4 regions of the Micromonospora sp. NPDC050686 genome follow, and region 3 is predicted to be linked to each of the others. Evidence: riboswitches for the same ligand, from Rfam matches in the RefSeq annotation. Region 3 holds a riboswitch; each other region holds the start of a gene.
The links. A riboswitch is a leader RNA that binds a small molecule or an ion and turns the genes downstream of it on or off. The one in region 3 is predicted to bind cyclic di-AMP.
Positions count from the first base shown of each region.

Region 1: it holds a riboswitch for cyclic di-AMP, as region 3 does, so the genes downstream of both, AB0H57_RS10360 (NlpC/P60 family protein) here and AB0H57_RS05105 (hypothetical protein) in region 3, are expected to answer to the same signal.
Region 2: it holds a riboswitch for cyclic di-AMP, as region 3 does, so the genes downstream of both, AB0H57_RS09665 (hypothetical protein) here and AB0H57_RS05105 (hypothetical protein) in region 3, are expected to answer to the same signal.
Region 4: it holds a riboswitch for cyclic di-AMP, as region 3 does, so the genes downstream of both, AB0H57_RS10045 (transglycosylase family protein) here and AB0H57_RS05105 (hypothetical protein) in region 3, are expected to answer to the same signal.

Region 1 covers NZ_JBFAID010000010.1:33,970-38,179, forward strand. The annotation lists gene AB0H57_RS10355 (N-acetylmuramoyl-L-alanine amidase) at 1-1,790, opposite strand, end outside; cyclic di-AMP (ydaO/yuaA leader) riboswitch at 2,028-2,165, shown strand; gene AB0H57_RS10360 (NlpC/P60 family protein) at 2,177-3,211, shown strand; gene dcd (dCTP deaminase) at 3,286-3,864, opposite strand; gene AB0H57_RS10370 (pyridoxamine 5'-phosphate oxidase family protein) at 3,943-4,210, shown strand, end outside.
Region 2 covers NZ_JBFAID010000008.1:126,073-130,282, reverse strand. The annotation lists gene AB0H57_RS09675 (alpha/beta hydrolase) at 1-135, shown strand, start outside; gene AB0H57_RS09670 (AAA family ATPase) at 187-2,298, shown strand; cyclic di-AMP (ydaO/yuaA leader) riboswitch at 2,550-2,681, shown strand; gene AB0H57_RS09665 (hypothetical protein) at 2,695-3,774, shown strand; gene AB0H57_RS09660 (SRPBCC family protein) at 3,839-4,210, opposite strand, start outside.
Region 3 covers NZ_JBFAID010000003.1:270,566-274,775, forward strand. The annotation lists gene AB0H57_RS05100 (carbonic anhydrase) at 1-605, shown strand, start outside; gene AB0H57_RS05105 (hypothetical protein) at 722-1,741, opposite strand; cyclic di-AMP (ydaO/yuaA leader) riboswitch at 1,746-1,876, opposite strand; gene AB0H57_RS05110 (YibE/F family protein) at 2,043-3,380, opposite strand; gene AB0H57_RS05115 (metal-sensitive transcriptional regulator) at 3,698-3,997, opposite strand; gene AB0H57_RS05120 (cation transporter) at 4,148-4,210, shown strand, end outside.
Region 4 covers NZ_JBFAID010000009.1:86,744-90,953, forward strand. The annotation lists gene AB0H57_RS10040 (toll/interleukin-1 receptor domain-containing protein) at 38-571, shown strand; cyclic di-AMP (ydaO/yuaA leader) riboswitch at 1,039-1,210, shown strand; gene AB0H57_RS10045 (transglycosylase family protein) at 1,211-1,933, shown strand; gene AB0H57_RS10050 (L,D-transpeptidase family protein) at 2,066-2,827, opposite strand; gene AB0H57_RS10055 (DUF998 domain-containing protein) at 3,042-3,740, shown strand; gene AB0H57_RS10060 (styrene monooxygenase/indole monooxygenase family protein) at 3,781-4,210, opposite strand, start outside.

The DNA.
Region 1 (4,210 bases), on a different contig from region 3:
GTGGCGGGGTACGCCGCCCGCTCCGGGTAGGCCCGCCCGTACACCGGGATGGTGGCCTTCCCCGGCCGGGGGGTGACCACGAAGCCGTTCGCCCACTTCGCCGTCGGCGCCGAGGCCGGGTTGTGGAACCAGGCCTGCTGGCCGAGATACCAGATCGCCGTCCAGTCACCCTGGATCCCCGCGAGGGCGTACGTCTGGCCGGCCGAGGCGCGGGCGCCGTGGTCGGAGACGTACATGGTGTTCGGGGTGCCGTCCGGGCGCAGCCCGAGGTCGTTGACCAGCGGCGCGTCCGCCCTCGGCGCGGTGCGCAGGAGGACCGAGGAGGAGCCGCGCAGCGGGCACGGCTCGGCCGGCGGCGGCGGATCCGGGACGCCCGGGGGCTGCTGGTTGCAGCCGGTGAACGCCGGCCGGTTGGTGGCGTGGTCCGGGTCGATGGTGACCAGGCCGGTGCGCGGTGTGCCGGTGCCCTGGAACGGCGCCTTCATCAGGTCGAAGTAGTGCGACCAGTCCCAGTACGGGCCCGGGTCCCAGTGCATGTCGGCGACGTTGCCGGGAAGGATGCCGGGGACGTTGTCGTGGCCGAGGATGTGCTGGCGGTCCAGCGGGATCTGGAACCGCAGCGCCAGGTGCCGGACTAGCTTGGCCGAGCTCCGGTACATCGCCTCGGTGTACCAGGTGCCGTGGCCGGCGAAGCCCTCGTGCTCGATGCCGATGGACTTGGCGTTGACGTACCAGTTGCCGGCCTGCCAGCCGACGTCCTTGGCCTTGATGTGCTGGGCGACGTAGCCGTCCACCGAGCGCAGCGTGTAGTGCCAGCCCAGGTAGTCGGCCCGCTTGACCAGCCCGACGCTGGGACCGAAGTAGCCCTCGGTGTCGTGGATGATGATGTATTCGATCTTCTGCTGGGCCGGCCGGTTGCCGAGGTCGTGGTTGCCGTAGTCGATGTTGCCGTTCTTGTCGACGTACTCGGCGTACGGGGCGGGGATCCACTCGCAGGCGAGCCGGACCGGGCACTCCAGCCCGTCCGGCCGCTCGGCGCGGCGCAGGCCGAGCCGGTGCAGCCCGGACTGGTCCGGCGCCACCGCCGTGGCGGCGAGGGTCACCCGCTGGCCGTCGTCGGTGGTCCGGCTGGCACCCTGACCTAGCTGGTCGTACACCTCGTCGGCGAAGGCCGCCGCCGCGTCCTCGGTGTCCGCGCCGGAGTACCGGGCCACCGCGCCGTACCAGGCCGCCGGGTCGCTGCCGGCCCCGACCGGCCCGCCCAGTTCCTGCTGGTACGAGGCGAGCAGCGCCGCGCCGCCCCGGATGTTCGCGGCGGCATCGGTCCGCAGCGTCTGCACCGGGATGCCGGTGAGCGTGGCGGCGGCGTCGACGGTCTGCAGGGCGGCCCGGGGCAGCACGTCGCCGGCGGGTGCGGCGGCGACGGCCGGATCCAGGGTGAGCGGGCGGGACTCGTCGCCACGCGGGTCCTCGTCGGAGTCGACGTGCGCGCTGGACGGGGTCGAGGCGACCTGCTCGGCGTCGGTCAGGTGCATCGGCCCGTAGCCGCCGCTGGTGCTGGGCATGCCCGCGTTGGTGTCCCAGCGGGACTCCAGGTAGGAGACGCCGAGCAGGACGCTGCGCGGCACGCCGTACTCGTCGGCCGCGGCGGCGTACTGCTGCTGCCGGTCGGCGGGGTCGGCGCGGGACGGCTCGGCGGCGACCGGGCCGGTGGTGGCGAACGCGGTGGCCGTCGCGACGGCGGCGGCCAGCAGTATCCGTCTGCCCGACGGCGGGGGTGTGCGGTGCATCGAACCTCCAGACAGGGATGGGGGTCACTGCGTTTCCACCCTCACTCCCGGCGCGGCCTGCGGTCAATAGCTTTCCGCAAGGTATTCGGATACGAAAAAAACCTTCACCGTCCCACGGTCGCGGTGGCCGATTCGGGTACGGAGTGTCACGGCCGGGTGAGTTGCGTCGCGGTGACGGCGATCCCTACTCTGGTGAATCGTCGACCGGTAGGTGCACCACCCAACCCGGGAGGTGACGGTCGGACACCGCCGAGTCGCCTCCGGGCGAGCCGGGGACCCAGGTACGCCGGGGTGAATCCGCAGCCACTGCGGTAGGGCGACCCCTTCCCGCCCGAACCCGTCAGCTAACCCGGTAGGCGGTCGACGTGAAGGAGTACGGAGCCCCGGTGGCACGCCATGCCCCGCGGCCGCTGTCGGTCCGGCCGGTTCCCGGCCAGCCGACGGGCGCGCCGCGTACACACTGGTCCCGCTTCACCACCGCAGTCGCCGCCCTGGTCGGCGTCGCCGCAGTCCTGACCGGTGGCGCCACGGCGGCCCACGCCGAGCCCTCCGTGACCGAGATCGAAGGCCGGATCGACCGGGACTGGAACCGGCTCGAACCGATCATCGAACAGCACAACGCCACCCGCGTCGGCCTGGCCGGCAAGCGCCGTCAGGCGCAGGCGCTCGGCAAGCGGATCGAACCCCTCCAGCTCCAGGTCGATCTGGCGATGGACCAGGTCAGCGGGCTGGCCGCCGAGGCGTACAAGGGCGACAACGTCGCCACCGTCAACGCGCTGCTGGGCAGCCGATCACCGAGCGAACTGGTCGACGGCCTGGAACTGCTCGACCGGTTCGCCGACCGGCAGCAGCGGCAGATCCGCGGCGTGGCGGAGCTGCGGGACAGGCTGGCCGCGCAGAAACGGTCGCTGGACGAGCTGATCGTCCAGCTGAGCCGCACCGAAGCCCAGCTCGCCGCGAAGAAGCGGCAGATCAACGCCGAGATCGACCGGCTGCAGAAGCTGCGCCTGCAGGTGTACGGCAACGGCGGCGGCGGCCCGCTGCGTCCCGCCCCCTGCCCGGCCGCCTGGCCCGGCGGCGACGCCGGCGCCGTGGTGAAGTTCGCCTGCGCGCAGATCGGCAAGCCGTACGTCTGGGGCGCCGAGGGGCCCAACTCGTACGACTGCTCGGGGCTGATGCTCGCCGCGTGGGCGAAGGCCGGCGTGTCCCTGCCGCACAACGCCCGCCAGCAGCGCCGGGTCACCGCCCGGGTCAGTCGCGCCGACCTGCGCCCCGGTGACCTGGTCTTCTACTACGCCGACCTGCACCACGTGGGAATGTACGTCGGCGGCGGCTGGGTGGTGCACGCCTCCCAGGCCGGCATGCCGATCAAGATGAAGCGCGTCGACGACGGCCCCGTCAACAGCTTCGGCCGGGTGTAAGGCGGGGCCCCTGCTTAACGCATTCGGTATAGGAAGGGGCGCCGCTTGACACCTCGCCGAGGCGAGTGAGCGGGTCAGCGGGTGGGCCAGGTGCGCCACTGCTGCCAGGAGCGGCTCGGTGTGGGGCCGCGTTGGCCCTGGTAGCGCGAGCCGTACACCTCCGAGCCGTACGGGTGCTCGGCCGGTGACGAGAGCCGGAAGATGCACAGCTGGCCGATCTTCATGCCGGGCCAGAGAGTGATCGGCAGGTTGGCCACGTTGGAGAGTTCCAGCGTGACGTGGCCGGAGAAGCCGGGGTCGATGAACCCGGCGGTGGAGTGGGTGAGCAGGCCGAGCCGGCCCAGGCTCGACTTGCCCTCCAGCCGGCCGGCGAGCTGGTCGCCGAGGGTGACCACCTCCAGCGTGGAGGCGAGCACGAACTCGCCCGGGTGCAGCACGTACGGCTCGCCGTCCGGCACCTCCACCGCGGAGGTCAGGTCGTCCTGCCGCATCGACGGGTCGATGTGGGTGTACAGGTGGTTGTTGAAGACCCGGAAGAGCCGGTCCAGGCGTACGTCGATGCTGGACGGTTGCACCAGTGTGGGCTCGAACGGATCCAGCGCGAGCGTGCCCGCCTTGATCTCGCTGACCAGGTCGCGGTCGGAGAGCAGCATCGCACCACCATAGCGATCGGTGCCGGCGACCTGCGTGTCGGACTGCGCGTTAGCACATCTGTTCGATAGAATGTCGGCATGGCTTCCTGGTCCGAATTCGCCACTGACGAGCCCCGCCTCGCCGACGGGATCCGCCGTCTCTTTCAGCAGTACGGGTCGGGCTTCGGCTACCTGGCCACCGTCCGCGCCGACGGCGGGCCCCGCGTCCACCCGGTCGCCCCGGTCATCACCGACGAGGGGCTGTTCTGCTTCGTCATCAACTCGCCGAAGCGGCGTGACCTCGAACGCGACGGCCGCTACGCACTGCACTCGTTCCCGCCCGAGGAGACCGACGACGAGGCGTACG
Region 2 (4,210 bases), on a different contig from region 3:
ATGGAGCGGCCCGAGGAGGTCAACGCCGCCCTGCACGGGGTGCTCGGGCAGGTGCTCGCCGACCGGCGGCGGACGGCCCGTCGCGCCGCCGCGTCCGGAGCCGCGCCCCGGCATGCCGTACCCTCGTCCGGTTGACCTGGCGCGCGGCCCCCGTGCCGCCCGCGACCGTCCGGAGGAGCGCGTACGTTGACCGACCAGACCACCCTGGCGCAGGAGATCGCCGTCGAGCAGCGGCATCTCGACCGGGTGTACGCCCGCCTGGCCGAGTTGCGGCGCTCCGCCGTCCAGGCCGAGCGGGACGGCTACCGGCTGGCCCGGGTCGGCAACTTCGGCGCCCTGGTCGAGCGGGACGCGATGGTCTTCCACGCCGCCCAGCGGCGGCACGTGCTGGACGCCGAGCACGAGGGGCTGGTCTTCGGCCGGCTCGACCTGCGGGACCGGCGGGTGCTGCACGTGGGCCGGCTCGGCATCCGCGGCGAGAACGCCGAGACGCTGGTGGTGGACTGGCGGGCCCCCGCCGCCGCGGCGTTCTACCAGGCCACCCCGGCCGATCCGCAGGGCGTGGTGCGGCGGCGCACGATCCAGTCCACCGGCGAGAAGGTGACCCGGATCGAGGACGACCTGCTCGACCCGGCCGCCGCGCCGGCGGAGCTGGCCGTGGTCGGCGACGGCGCCCTGCTGGCCACCCTGTCCCGGGCCACCGGCCGGGGCATGCGGGACATCGTCGCCACCATCCAGCGCGAGCAGGACGAGGCGATCCGCTCCCCCGGTTCCGGGGTGACGATCGTCTCCGGCGGGCCGGGCACCGGCAAGACGGCGGTGGCCCTGCACCGGGCGGCGTACCTGCTCTATTCCGACCGCGGCCGGTACGCCGGCGGCGGCATCCTGGTGGTCGGGCCGTCCACGGTCTTCGTCGAGTACATCGCCTCGGTGCTGCCCTCGCTGGGCGAGGAGACCGCCACCCTGCACTCGCTGGGCACCCTCTTCCCCGGCTCGACCGCGACCCGCACCGACCCGCCGGAGGTGGCGGCGGTGAAGGGTTCGCTGCGGATGCGCCGGGTGCTGGAGCGGGCGGTCCGGGACGCGGTGCCGGACGGGCCGGACGAGCTGCGCCTGCTGCACCGGGGTGAGCTGCTGCGGCTGGAGCGCCGCGAGCTGGACGGCATCCGGGACCGGACGCTGTCCCGGGGCGCGCGGCGCAACGAGGTCCGCCGAGCCGCCTTCGACGCGGTACTGGCCGCGCTCTGGGCGCAGGCCCGCCGGCTGGCCGGGGGGCGCCTGCCGGAGCAGGCCGTGTTCGAGGACGAGATCATCGAGCGGCCGGAGTTCCGGGAGTTCCTGAAGGCGTGGTGGCCGCGGCTGCACCCGCGGCACGTGCTGGACTGGCTGGCCCGTCCCGAGCGGCTGCGCCGCTACGCCGGCGGGCTCCTGTCCGGGGCGGAGACGGACCTGCTGGTCGGGGCGTACCGGTCGCTGGACCGGCAGGGACCGACCGTGGCCGACGTGGCGCTGCTGGACGAGCTGGACGCGCTGCTGGGCAAGCCGGTGCTGCCGAAGCGGCGGCGGCGGGACCCGTTCCAGCTGGCCGGCGGGGTCCGTGAGCTGAGCACCTTCGCCGACCGGCAGCGGGCCGCCCGCGAGGCGGCGCGGGAGCGCCCCGAGGACTACCGCGACTACGCGCACGTGGTGGTTGACGAGGCGCAGGACGTCTCGCCGATGCAGTGGCGCATGATCGGCCGGCGGGGCCGGCTGGCCTCCTGGACGGTGGTCGGCGACCCGGCCCAGACCGCCTGGGCGGGCGACCCGGCGGAGCTGGACCGGGCCCGCGACCAGGCGCTGGGCCGGCGGCGCCGGCACCGGTTCACGCTCACCACCAACTACCGCAACTCGGCGGAGATCTTCGCGGTGGCGGCGGCGGAGATCCGCCGGCTGCACCCGGACCTGGCGCTGCCCACCGCGGTGCGCTCCACGGGGGTGGACCCGGTGCAGCGAGTGGTGCCGGCGTCGCAGTTGCCGGCCGCCACGGTCGAGGCGGCCGGCGCGCTGCTCGGCGAGGTGGAGGGCACCGTGGGAGTGATCGCGCCGGTGCCGCGCCGGGACGAGGTGGCCGGTTGGCTCGCCGGGTTGGCCGACCCACGGTTGCAGGTGGTGAACAGCCTTCAGGCCAAGGGCATGGAGTACGACGGGGTGGTGCTGGTCGCGCCGAGCGAGATCCGGGCCGAGCCGTCCGGGGTGCGCACGCTCTATGTCGCGCTCTCCCGAGCCACCCAGCGGCTGACCGTCCTCGACGCGGGCTGAGCGGGCGGGCGCCCGGCCGAGGCCCCTCGACCGGGCACCCGCCGCCGCGAGCCGACTCCGGAGTGTCAGCAGAGGCCGGCCGGTCGATCGAGTGGCATTTAGCACAACCTTAATTCTTTCCCGACGCCGTGGCCATATGCACCATTTGCAACTCTTGCCCCACCGGTTGTCGGGAGCAACCGGGGGTGGGCTCGGTGACTCACCGGTAGGCTCGACCGCGGCCTCCGCCGAGCGGCGCCCGCCGGCGCCTGCGGTGGCCGCCGCCTAATCGCCGCCCGTGGCGAGCCGGGGAACCATGTCCGTGGGGTGCATCCGCGTCAGCGGTAGGGATCTTCCGTCCCGAACCCGTCAGCTAACCCGGCCGGCGGCTGACGGAAGGACATGTGCATGCCAGTAGTGGGCCCCGTGAGACGAACCGCCGCCCGGATGGCGGCCCTGATGGTGGTGACCCTCGCCCTCGCCCTCGGCGTCGGCGCCGTGCCGGCCGTGACGGCGTCCGCCGCGCCGCTCGCCAAGGCGCCCGGCACCGACCACGAGGGCGGCACCGAGAAACTGCGCGACCAACTCGACGCGGCCAGCAAGGGCTGGCTCGACGCCCGCACCGCGTTGACCCGGTCCACCAAGCGCCAGCAGGCGCTCGCCACCCAGCTCAAGACCATCGAGGGTGAGCTGGGCGTCCGCGACGCCAAGGTCGGCGAGATCGCCGGGGTGGCGTACCGGACCGGCCGGCTCGGCACCGCGGCGGCGCTGCTGAGCAGCCGCAACCCGGAGAACTTCATGGACCGGGCCGCCGCGCTGGGCCAGGTGGCCGCCAACGAGGACCGGGCCGTGCGCGGCCTGCTGGAGACCCGCGACCAGGCCACCCGCACCAAGACCGCGCTGGACGGTGAGATCGTCGAGCAGCGCAAGCAGGTGCAGGTGATGGCCAAGCGCAAGGAGCAGGCCGAGAAGGCGCTGGAGGTCGCCGCGGCCGAGGCCCGGCGCGCGGCCGCCCAGCGCAGCACCAGCACCGGCGGCAGCGGCACCGGCGGCACCTCGACCGTCAACGCGAAGCCGGCGCCGCGCAACTCCGACGGCTCCTGGCCGTCCGAGTCGTGCAGCGTCGACGACCCGACCCCGGCCAGCGGCTGCATCACCCCCCGCACCCTGCACGCGCTCGAACAGGCCAAGGCCGCCGGCTTCACCCGGTACGTCTCCTGCTACCGCAGCGGCGGCTCCGGCGAGCATCCCAAGGGCCGGGCCTGCGACTTCGCCGCCCAGAAGGGAGGCTTCGGCGGGGACGCCACCGGCGGGGACAAGACGTACGGCAACAACCTGGCCGCGTACTTCGTCCGCAACGCCGACCGGCTCGCCGTGCTCTACGTGATCTGGTACCGGCAGATCTGGCTGCCCAGCAGCGGGTGGAAGTCGTACAGCGGGGCCGGCGGCGACCCGTCCAGCGACCACACCAACCACGTGCACCTGTCGGTCTACTGAGCCGACCCGACCCGGCCCGGTGACCCGCGCGGGTCACCGGGCCGCGCTGTCGCCGAAGGCCCGGTCAACCCCCGGTCGGGGCGGGGCCCGGGTCGCGGTCCAGCACCTCGCCGAGCCGGGCGGCCAGCGCCAGGTGCGCCGACCGGGCCTGCCGGAACGCGTACGCGAACAGCGGCGCGGGCGCGGACAGGGTGATCTCCACGTCGACCCGGAGCACGCCGTCGGCCTCCCGGCGGAGCCGGGTGTGGTTGCGTACGGTGGTCGCCGGCTGCTGCCGGGCCACCGTCACGATCTCGTCCTCGGTGGAGACCAGGACGTCGGCCTGGTAGGTGACCGGGAAGTGCAACGGCCCGACGGCCAGCCGGTCGGTGATCGCGTAACTGGCCCGGGCGCCCGGGCGCGGCGGCAACTGGCGGACCCGGACGATCAGGGGGTG
Region 3 (4,210 bases):
GGTCGCCGCGCCATCCCAACCAGGACGCCGACCGCCGCACCGCGGTCGCTGGCGGCCAGGATCCGTTCGCGGTGATCGTGGGCTGCTCCGACTCCCGCCTGGCCGCCGAGATCATCTTCGATCGGGGCCTGGGTGACCTCTTCGTGGTCCGCACCGCCGGGCACACCGCCGGGCCCGAGGTGCTGGGCAGCGTCGAGTACGCCGTGACCATCCTCGGCACGCCGCTGGTGGTGGTGCTCGGCCACGACTCCTGCGGCGCGGTCCAGGCGGCCCGCGAGGCGGTCCGCACCGGTACGCCGCCTCCCGGGCACCTGGGCGCGGTGGTGGACGCCGTGCTGCCCAGCCTGCGGCAGGCGGCCGACCGGGGCGTCGAGGACATCGACGGGATCGTGGACATCCACATCGCCCAGACCGTCGAGGCCCTGGTGTCGAACTCCGCCGCCCTGGCGGCCGCGGTGGCGGCCGGCCGGTGCGCGGTGGTCGGCATGTCGTACCGGCTGAGCGCCGGCGCGGTGCGGACGGTGGCCGAGGTGCCGGCCGCCGCGGCGGCGAAAGCGCCCGCCCAGGCCCGGCCGGTGGACCCGGTCGCGCCCTCGGCCGGCTGAGGCCCGAGCCGACGGCCCGGAGCGCGTCGTCCGGCCGGCCCCGGCTGCGCGCCGAGGCCCGGCACGACGCGGGCCGCCCCGCACGCGGCGGGACGGCCCGGGTTACGCGGGGCGCGCTAAAGCAGGGAGACGTGCACGTGGTCGGTGTGGTCCGACGGGCCGCTGTACGAACGCCAGCCCGTCGCCGGGAACCAGATCTGCCGGTTCCAGATCACGTAGTAGATGCCGAGCCGGTCGGCGTTGCGCAGCAGGAAGGCGGCCAGGTTGTTGCCGTACGTCCGGGTGTCCTTGTTGTGCCACGGGCTGAAGCCGCGGTTCTGCAACGACCAGTCGCACGCCCGTCCCTTCGGGTGCTCCCACGGCCCGCCGGAGCGGTAGCAGCCGACGAACCGGTCGAAGCCGGCCCGCTTGACCTCCTTGTACATGTGCAGCGTGCGCGGCGTGACGCAGCCCGAGGTGGTGGGGTCGGACTCGCTGCACGACTCGCGACGCCACTCCCCGTCGGAGGTCCGTCCGGGGCCGACCCGGGCGACCGGTGAGGTCGCCGAGACCAGGCCCCCGGTGAAGCCCTTGCCGCCGACCAGTTCCAGCGACTTCTCCGCCTCGGCCTTGCGCTTGGCGATGATGGCCGTCTGCCGCTGCTGCTCGCGCACCTCGGCGTCGAGGGCCAGCTTGGCCGCCTCGGCCTTCCGCTTGGCCTCGGTCACCTCGGCCAGCTTCCGCTCGTTGACCATGTTGATCTCGTCGAGCACCGCGGCGCGCTTCACGAAGGAGGTCGGGCTGCTGCTGTCCAGCAGGACGGCCATCGCGCCCACCCGCCCGGTCCGGTACGACTGCGCGGCAATCTTGCCCACCTGCGGGGTCAGCCGGTCCAGCTCGCTCTGCGCGCGGCGGACCTCGAGGGCGAGCGCGAGCTGACGCTGCTTGGACTTCGCCAGCTTGGCCTTGGCCCGGAAGTAGCCCCGGTTGGTCTGCTCCAGCACGTCGTTGAGGAGCGGAGGATCGTTGTCCTCCTCGTGCCCGGACGGCTTGGGGGTGTTCGGGGCGGCCGTCGCCGGGAGGGGCCCGGTGACGATGGTGAGTGCGGTGAGCACGGCCACCACCGGTGTCAACCAGTGGCGCAGGGGTGCCGTCACAGTGTTCCCTTCCCTCGACCGCCGACCGGGTTAGCTGACGGATTCGGGACGGAAGTTGCCCCGGCCGCTGGCGCGGCTTCACCCCACGTACCTGGTTCCCCGGCTCGCCGAGCGGCGATTGGGCGGTGGCACCGCAGGCGCCGCTGCGCGCCTTCGGCGGTGACCGGCAGCGAGGTTACCCGAGAGCCGGGCCGGTGAGCTACGTCCGGAACCCGACCAAAGCCGTATTTTCGGAATCGAGGGCGGTAACCAGTGACACGTTTGACATGGGTGGCGGCGTGGTCCGTCACGCTCTGCGGTGTCACCATGCGTCGTCCGTGCTCCTTCCGGGATCGGGCCACCGGCCCGGGGGCGTGGTGGTGGTCGATGTTCGCGGGGCGCCGAGCGCCTCCAGCGCGACGTCGGGGTCGGTCGGCGGGCGGCGGGTCGGGGGCGCGGCCGGTGTCGACCCGCCGGCCCGCCGGCCGGCGGTGGTGACGAGCGCGGCCAGGCCGGTGGTGAGCGGAACGGCGGCGACCAGCCCCAGCGTCGCCACCGTGCTGCGGACGATCTCCTGGGCCAGGAACTCGCTGGTGAGGAGCTGGCCCACCGGCCGGGAGTCGGCCACCAGCAGGAGCAGCAACGGCAGCGAGGCGCCCGCGTACGCCAGCACGATGGTGTTGACCACGGAGGCGATGTGCGCCCGGCCGACCCGGGTGGCTGCCCGGTACAGCTGCCGGCGGGACAGCTCCGGGTTGGCGTGCGCCAGCTCGGTGACGGTCGCCGCCTGGGTGATGGTCACGTCGTCGAGCACGCCGAGCGAGCCGATGACGATCCCGGCGAGCAGCAGGCCGTGCAGGTCCACGTCCTGCTGGAACATGGAGAGCGTGGTGGCGTCCTCGCTGCCGTACCCGGTCAGGTGGGTGGCCCCGGTGGCCAGTGCGCCGAGGACACCGGTCAGCACCAGGCTGCCGAGGGTGCCGAGCACGGCGACCGACGTCTGCGCGGTGATCCCGTGGGTGAGGTACAGCACCACGAACATGATCAGTGCCGAGCCGACGACCGCGACCAGCAGCGGCGACTGGCCGGCGCCGATCCCGGGCAGCACGAAGGTCAGCAGGATGGCGAAGCTCGCGGCGAGGCCACCCAGCGCGGCCAGCCCGCGCCACCGCCCGAACGCGACGATGGCGGCGGCGAAGACCACCACCAGCCAGACCAGCGGCGTACCGCGCTGGTGTTCGGCGATGTCGTAGCGGCTCGCCTGCGGATCGGCCGGGTCGGTCAGCTGAACCAGGATGATCTCGTCGCCCGCGGTCACGGTCGGCGCGCCGGGGCCGTCCGGCACCGGGGTCTGGACCTCCCGGCCGGCGTCCGGCCCCTGCGCCACCCGCACGGTGACCGTGCCGCAGCGGCGCTGCCCACCGTCCGGCCCGCCCTCTGGCGTGTCCGGGGCCGGCGGGCAGGACTCGCTGACGACCCGGGTGACCGTGCCCTGGTAGCGGGGCACCTCGGCGGCGGGCTCGCCGCTTGGCGCGTCGCGGGGCCAGAGCACCACCGCGGCGATCACGGTGAGCAGGAACAGCGGGACCACGGTCGCCACGAGGATCCGCCGCACGCCCGGTGGGGCGGGCGGGGCGGTACGCGGGTGGTCGGCGCCCATGCTGAGTCTCCTGACGATCCGGTGCTGGGTACGGCCCGATGGCCCGGACGGTTCAACCGTCGCGGATGAACGCCCCGGATGGTAACCAAGGCGCCGGGTCCGACTGCAGTTCGCGGGCGGTCCGGCCTCCGGTTGAACCGGCGGGGCCATCGGAGCAGGCCGATGGGGTGAACCCGGACGCCAAGGCGCTGGCCGGCCGGATCGTGGCCACCCGGCAGGCCGAGACCGGCACCATGCGGAAGATCCTCGACCGGTTGTGAGGCGGGCGGGTGCCGCCCGGGTCGACTCCGGCCCGGGCGGCACCCGACGCGCGGCGGTCAGCCCCGCTTCATCAGCCGGCCGACCGCCGCCATCATCTCGGTGGCCATCTCGTCGGCCCGCCCCTCGACCGCGCCCTCGTGCATGCAGTGCCGGGCGTGCCCGTCGAGCAGCCCCAGGCCGACCTTGTCCAGCGCGGCCTGGATGGCGGAGATCTGGGTGAGCACGTCGATGCAGTAGCGGTCGTCCTCGACCATCTTCTCGATGCCGCGGACCTGGCCCTCGATGCGGCGGAGCCGCGCGAGCAGCTGGTCCTTGCTGGCGGTGTAGCCCCGGGTCGGGGTGGTCGGTGCGGTCATGGCTGCCAGGATAGCGTACCCCTTGGGGGTATGGTACGGTCCGTCGTGCCGCAATACCCCCACCGGGTAGGCGTACCGGAGGCGTGACGGGCATCTCCCGGCCTGCTACCCCTAGGGGGTATATGGTGGGAGCGACGGAAGGGAACGGCGATGATCACCAACACGTACCAGGTGCAGGGCATGACCTGCGGGCACTGCGTCAACTCGGTGAGC
Region 4 (4,210 bases), on a different contig from region 3:
CCGGAGGGAACGCGTCTGTGAAGGCGGGAGCTGTCAGATGACAGGAATCTTTGTCAATTATCGGACGCACGACGCGATGTTCGGCGCCGACCTCATCGACGAGCGGCTGCGCGCCGATTTCGGGGCCCGGCACGTCTTCAGGGACCACCGGTCGGTACGCCCGGGCACCGCCTTCCCGCCGGAGTTGTGGACCCGGCTCCAGGGCAGCCACGTGCTGCTGACGTTGATCGGCCCGTACTGGCTCAGCGTGCTCGACGACCAGGGCAGGCGCCGGCTGGACGACCCGCGCGACTACGTGCGCCGAGAGATCCGCCGGGCGCTGCGCTGGGAGATCCCGGTGGTCCCCGTGCTACTGGGGGACACCCCGCTGCCCGACCCGCCGGCGGTGCCGGAGGACATCCGCGGGCTGTGCGAGCGGGCCGGGGTGCGGGTGCGCAGCCACTCCGCCGGCCCGGACCTGGACGCCCTGGTCGCCGAGGTGTCCGCCCTGCTGCCGGCCGACCTCGCCGTACGGCGTTCTCCGCAGGTGCCGGCGGCGGTGCTGCGCGGCGCCGCGCACCCCGCCCCCTGACCGGCGGCTGCTGGCGGGCGCCGGTTGCGGCGCACCGGGGGAACTGCGTCGCCAGGATCCATTCCGGACACCAGCAGAGCCGTCACCGCAAAGGCGAGAGCGACTCCGTAGTCGCCTACGGACAGTGACCCTTCCGGCCGGGCGGCGGTGGTGAGGGCGGCGCGAGGCGGCCCTCCGGTCCCGGCGCCCGGAGGAACGTGCCGGTGCGGCGGGGAAGGCGCGCCGGCCGGTGCGCCAGGTGGACGGCGACGCCGCCCTCCGCCTCGTGGCCGACCGCATCCGCCCAGCTCACCGCAGGTGTTCACCGTCCAGGAAGGACGCCAGGGGTGCGGCATCATCCACCCTTTGCGCACCGGCGCAACCCGGGAAGCGCCCGATCGCCCTTCCGGGTGAAGAACTTCACAAGAAGTGGGCAATCGGCACCAACCGTTCCTAACGTCGGATGGGTCCGCTCCTCGCGGACACCACGGTCGGTAACGCCCAATCCTGCCGCCGGCCGTCGGTACCTGGACCTCAGGCATGGAGCGGGGGACCCAACGTTCTCCGGTGCACGGCACCTCGGGGTGAAGCCGCCTGTGGCGGCCGGGCTCCTCGGCCCGAACCCGACAGCTCACCTCGTCGGCGTGGAGGAAACGACAGATGGCAACTGAATACCAGGCCCGTCACCGTCGGGCCAACACGCGTCAGGTCACCGGCCGGGTCGCCGTGGGGGCGCTCGCCACAGGTGCGGTGACCGGCGCCATGGCACTGTTCGGACCGGCCACCGCGGCGCAGGCGGCCAGCGTCAACTGGGACGCGATCGCCCAGTGCGAGTCCGGCGGCAACTGGAAGATCAACACCGGGAACGGCTACTACGGTGGCCTGCAGTTCTCCCGCAGCACCTGGAACGGCTACGGCGGTCAGAAGTACGCGGCGCGGGCCGACCTGGCCAGCCGCAGCGAGCAGATCGCCGTCGCCGAGAAGGTGCTGAAGGGTCAGGGCATCGGCGCCTGGCCGACGTGCGGCAAGAAGGGCGGCTCGACGAAGAGCTACTCGGCGAAGTCCGACAATCGTTCCGAGACCAAGTCGGAGCGCAGGTCGGCGCAGAAGTCCGAGCGCAAGTCCGAGCACCGCACCGAGAAGAGGTCCTCACGTCAGGACCGCGGCGAGCAGCGTGCCTTGCGCGGCACCGAGCGGCGCTCGGCGCCGGCTCGGTCCATGTCGACCGGCGGCAACTACCTGGTCAAGCCGGGTGACACCCTGTCGCAGATCGCGACGGCCCGCGACCTGGCGGGTGGCTGGCAGGCGCTGTACGAGCGCAACAAGCGCGTCATCGGCGGCAGCCCGGACCTGATCTTCCCGGGGCAGCGGCTCAGCCTCTGATCTTGTCGGCTCGGCCCGGCTCCCCGGTTCGGGGGCCGGCCGGCGTCGCGTACGGCTCACGCCGTGCGGGGCGGGCACGACGACGAACGCCCGGCCGGGGTTTCCCGGCCGGGCGTTCGTCGCAGTTGGCGCTCAGGCGTAGACGTGCACCGGCAGGCCGACCTTGATCGTGCCCCAGAGCCGGTTCATCGCCGGCACCGTCACCCGTACGCAGCCGTGGCTGGCCGGGTAGGCCGGCACCGAGGTGGCGCCGTGGATGGCGTAGCCCCGGTAGAAGTAGTTCGGCCGCCACAGCAACCCGAGGTCGCTCTGCCGCCAACCGTCGATCCGTCGGGTGATCTTGTAGTTCCCCCGGACGGTCGGGGTGCTGGCCTTGCCGCCGGAGGCGTCCAGGATCCGGATCACCTGCCCGTTGCGGGCCAGGTACAGCACCTGCTTGGACAGGTTCGCCTCCAGCGAGAGGCCGGAGTGCTTGTATCGCGGCTTCGGGACCACCGGCTTGCTCAGCGCCGCCCAGGTCCTGGGCCCGACGATGCCGTCGCGCGACAGGCCGTTCACCTTCTGGAAGGCGACCACCGCGTGGAACGTCGACGACCCGAAGACACCGTCGACCGCGCCGACGTCGTAGTGCAGCGCCACCAGCCGGCGTTGCAGGCTGGTCACCGCGGTGCCGCGGGCACCCTGCTTGAGGGTGGGCTGCGCCAGCGCCAGGGTGGCACTGGCGTTGACCGTCGTGACGACACCGGTGGTGACCGGCGCGGTCAGCTGCCGGGCGGCCGGCGACTGCTCGCGGGGCGCCGCCTGGGCGGCGCCGATCGGCACGAACATGCTCCCGGCGACCGCGAGCGCGACCAGCGCTGCGGCCCGGCGGGTGCGGGTGGTGGGGGGCGACATGTCGATCTCCTTACCCCGTGGTGGACACACCCGGACGACGGTCGCCCGGGAGATTATCGGAGCCCGGTTTCAACCGTAGTCCGGCGGGGCAAGACCGTGGGGTCCACTCTCGAACCGTTATCGTGGATCTGTCCAACTTCGGTCGGACTGTGCCGGACGAGCCGGCCGGCCGGGAGGATGGGCCGGACGAACCGGCCGGCCGGGAGGAGTCGTCATGCCCGTGAGGCCGTCACAGGATGCGCTCACCGTGCGCCGGCTGCGCCTCGGCGTCGGCGTGCTCGGCATCGCCCTGCCGTTCCTGCTGATCGCCGGCGAGGCCGTACGCGCCGGGCGGCTGGTGCTGCTCGACTCGATCAGCGCCTACTACCACACCGGTGTGCGGGACGTCCTGGTCGGCAGCATGTGCGCCATCGGCGTCTTCCTCCTCTGCTACCGCTACGCCCGGATCGACGACGTGCTCAGCACGATCGCCGGGGCGCTGTCCATCCTGGTGGCGCTGCTGCCCGCCGCCACCGCCGGCGCGGACGCCACCGACCGACTGATCGGCCGGCTGCACCAGGTCTTCGCCGCCGCGTTGTTCCTGCTGCTGGCCGCGTTCTGCTTCCTGTTCGCCCGCAGCGGTCCGAGCCGGCCCCGGCTGGCCGCCGAGAAACCGGGCCGCGACCCGCTCTACCGCGGCTGCGGGGTGGTCATCCTCGTCGCCGTCGGGCTGGCGCTGGCCAGCAACGCCCTGCCGGCCGCCACCCGGGACGCGGTGCGGCCGCTGCTGTGGTGCGAGATCGTCGCCGTGCTCGCCTTCGGCGTCGCCTGGCTGGCGAAGGGACAGGCGATCGTCCGGGACGCCGTCGGCGTCGTGGACCCGACCGCCGTGCCGGCCGCGCGGGTGCCCACCGAGGGCCGCCCGGTGCCGTGACCGGCCGGTCCACCCGGCCACGGCACCGTACGCGCGGTGCTCAGCCGGCGACCTCGGCGAGGTAGCGTTCGGCCCGGTCGGGGGACATGAACCAGTCGTCGAAGTCGGTGGGATCGCTGAACCCGTTGGCGAAGCGCCGGGCGATCGTCGGGTTGCCGGCCGCCGCGCCCAGCACCTGCTGCACGTGCGGCGGCAGCGGTTGCAGCATCGCGTTGGTCCAGGCGGTGACCGCCCGGCCGGTGTCGAACCAGAACCGCTCGAAGGTCCGGGTCATCCACTCCCGGTCGAACGGCCGGTCGCCGTGCTCCAGGATCGACCGCAGGTACGCCGCCGCGCACTTGGCGGCGGTGTTGCTGCCCTGGCCGGTGACGGGATCGTTGGCGACCACCACGTCGGCCATGCCGAGCACCGCGCCGCCCGACGGCAGCTCGGCCACCGGCAGGCGCACCGTCGGCGTGTACCGGCCGGAC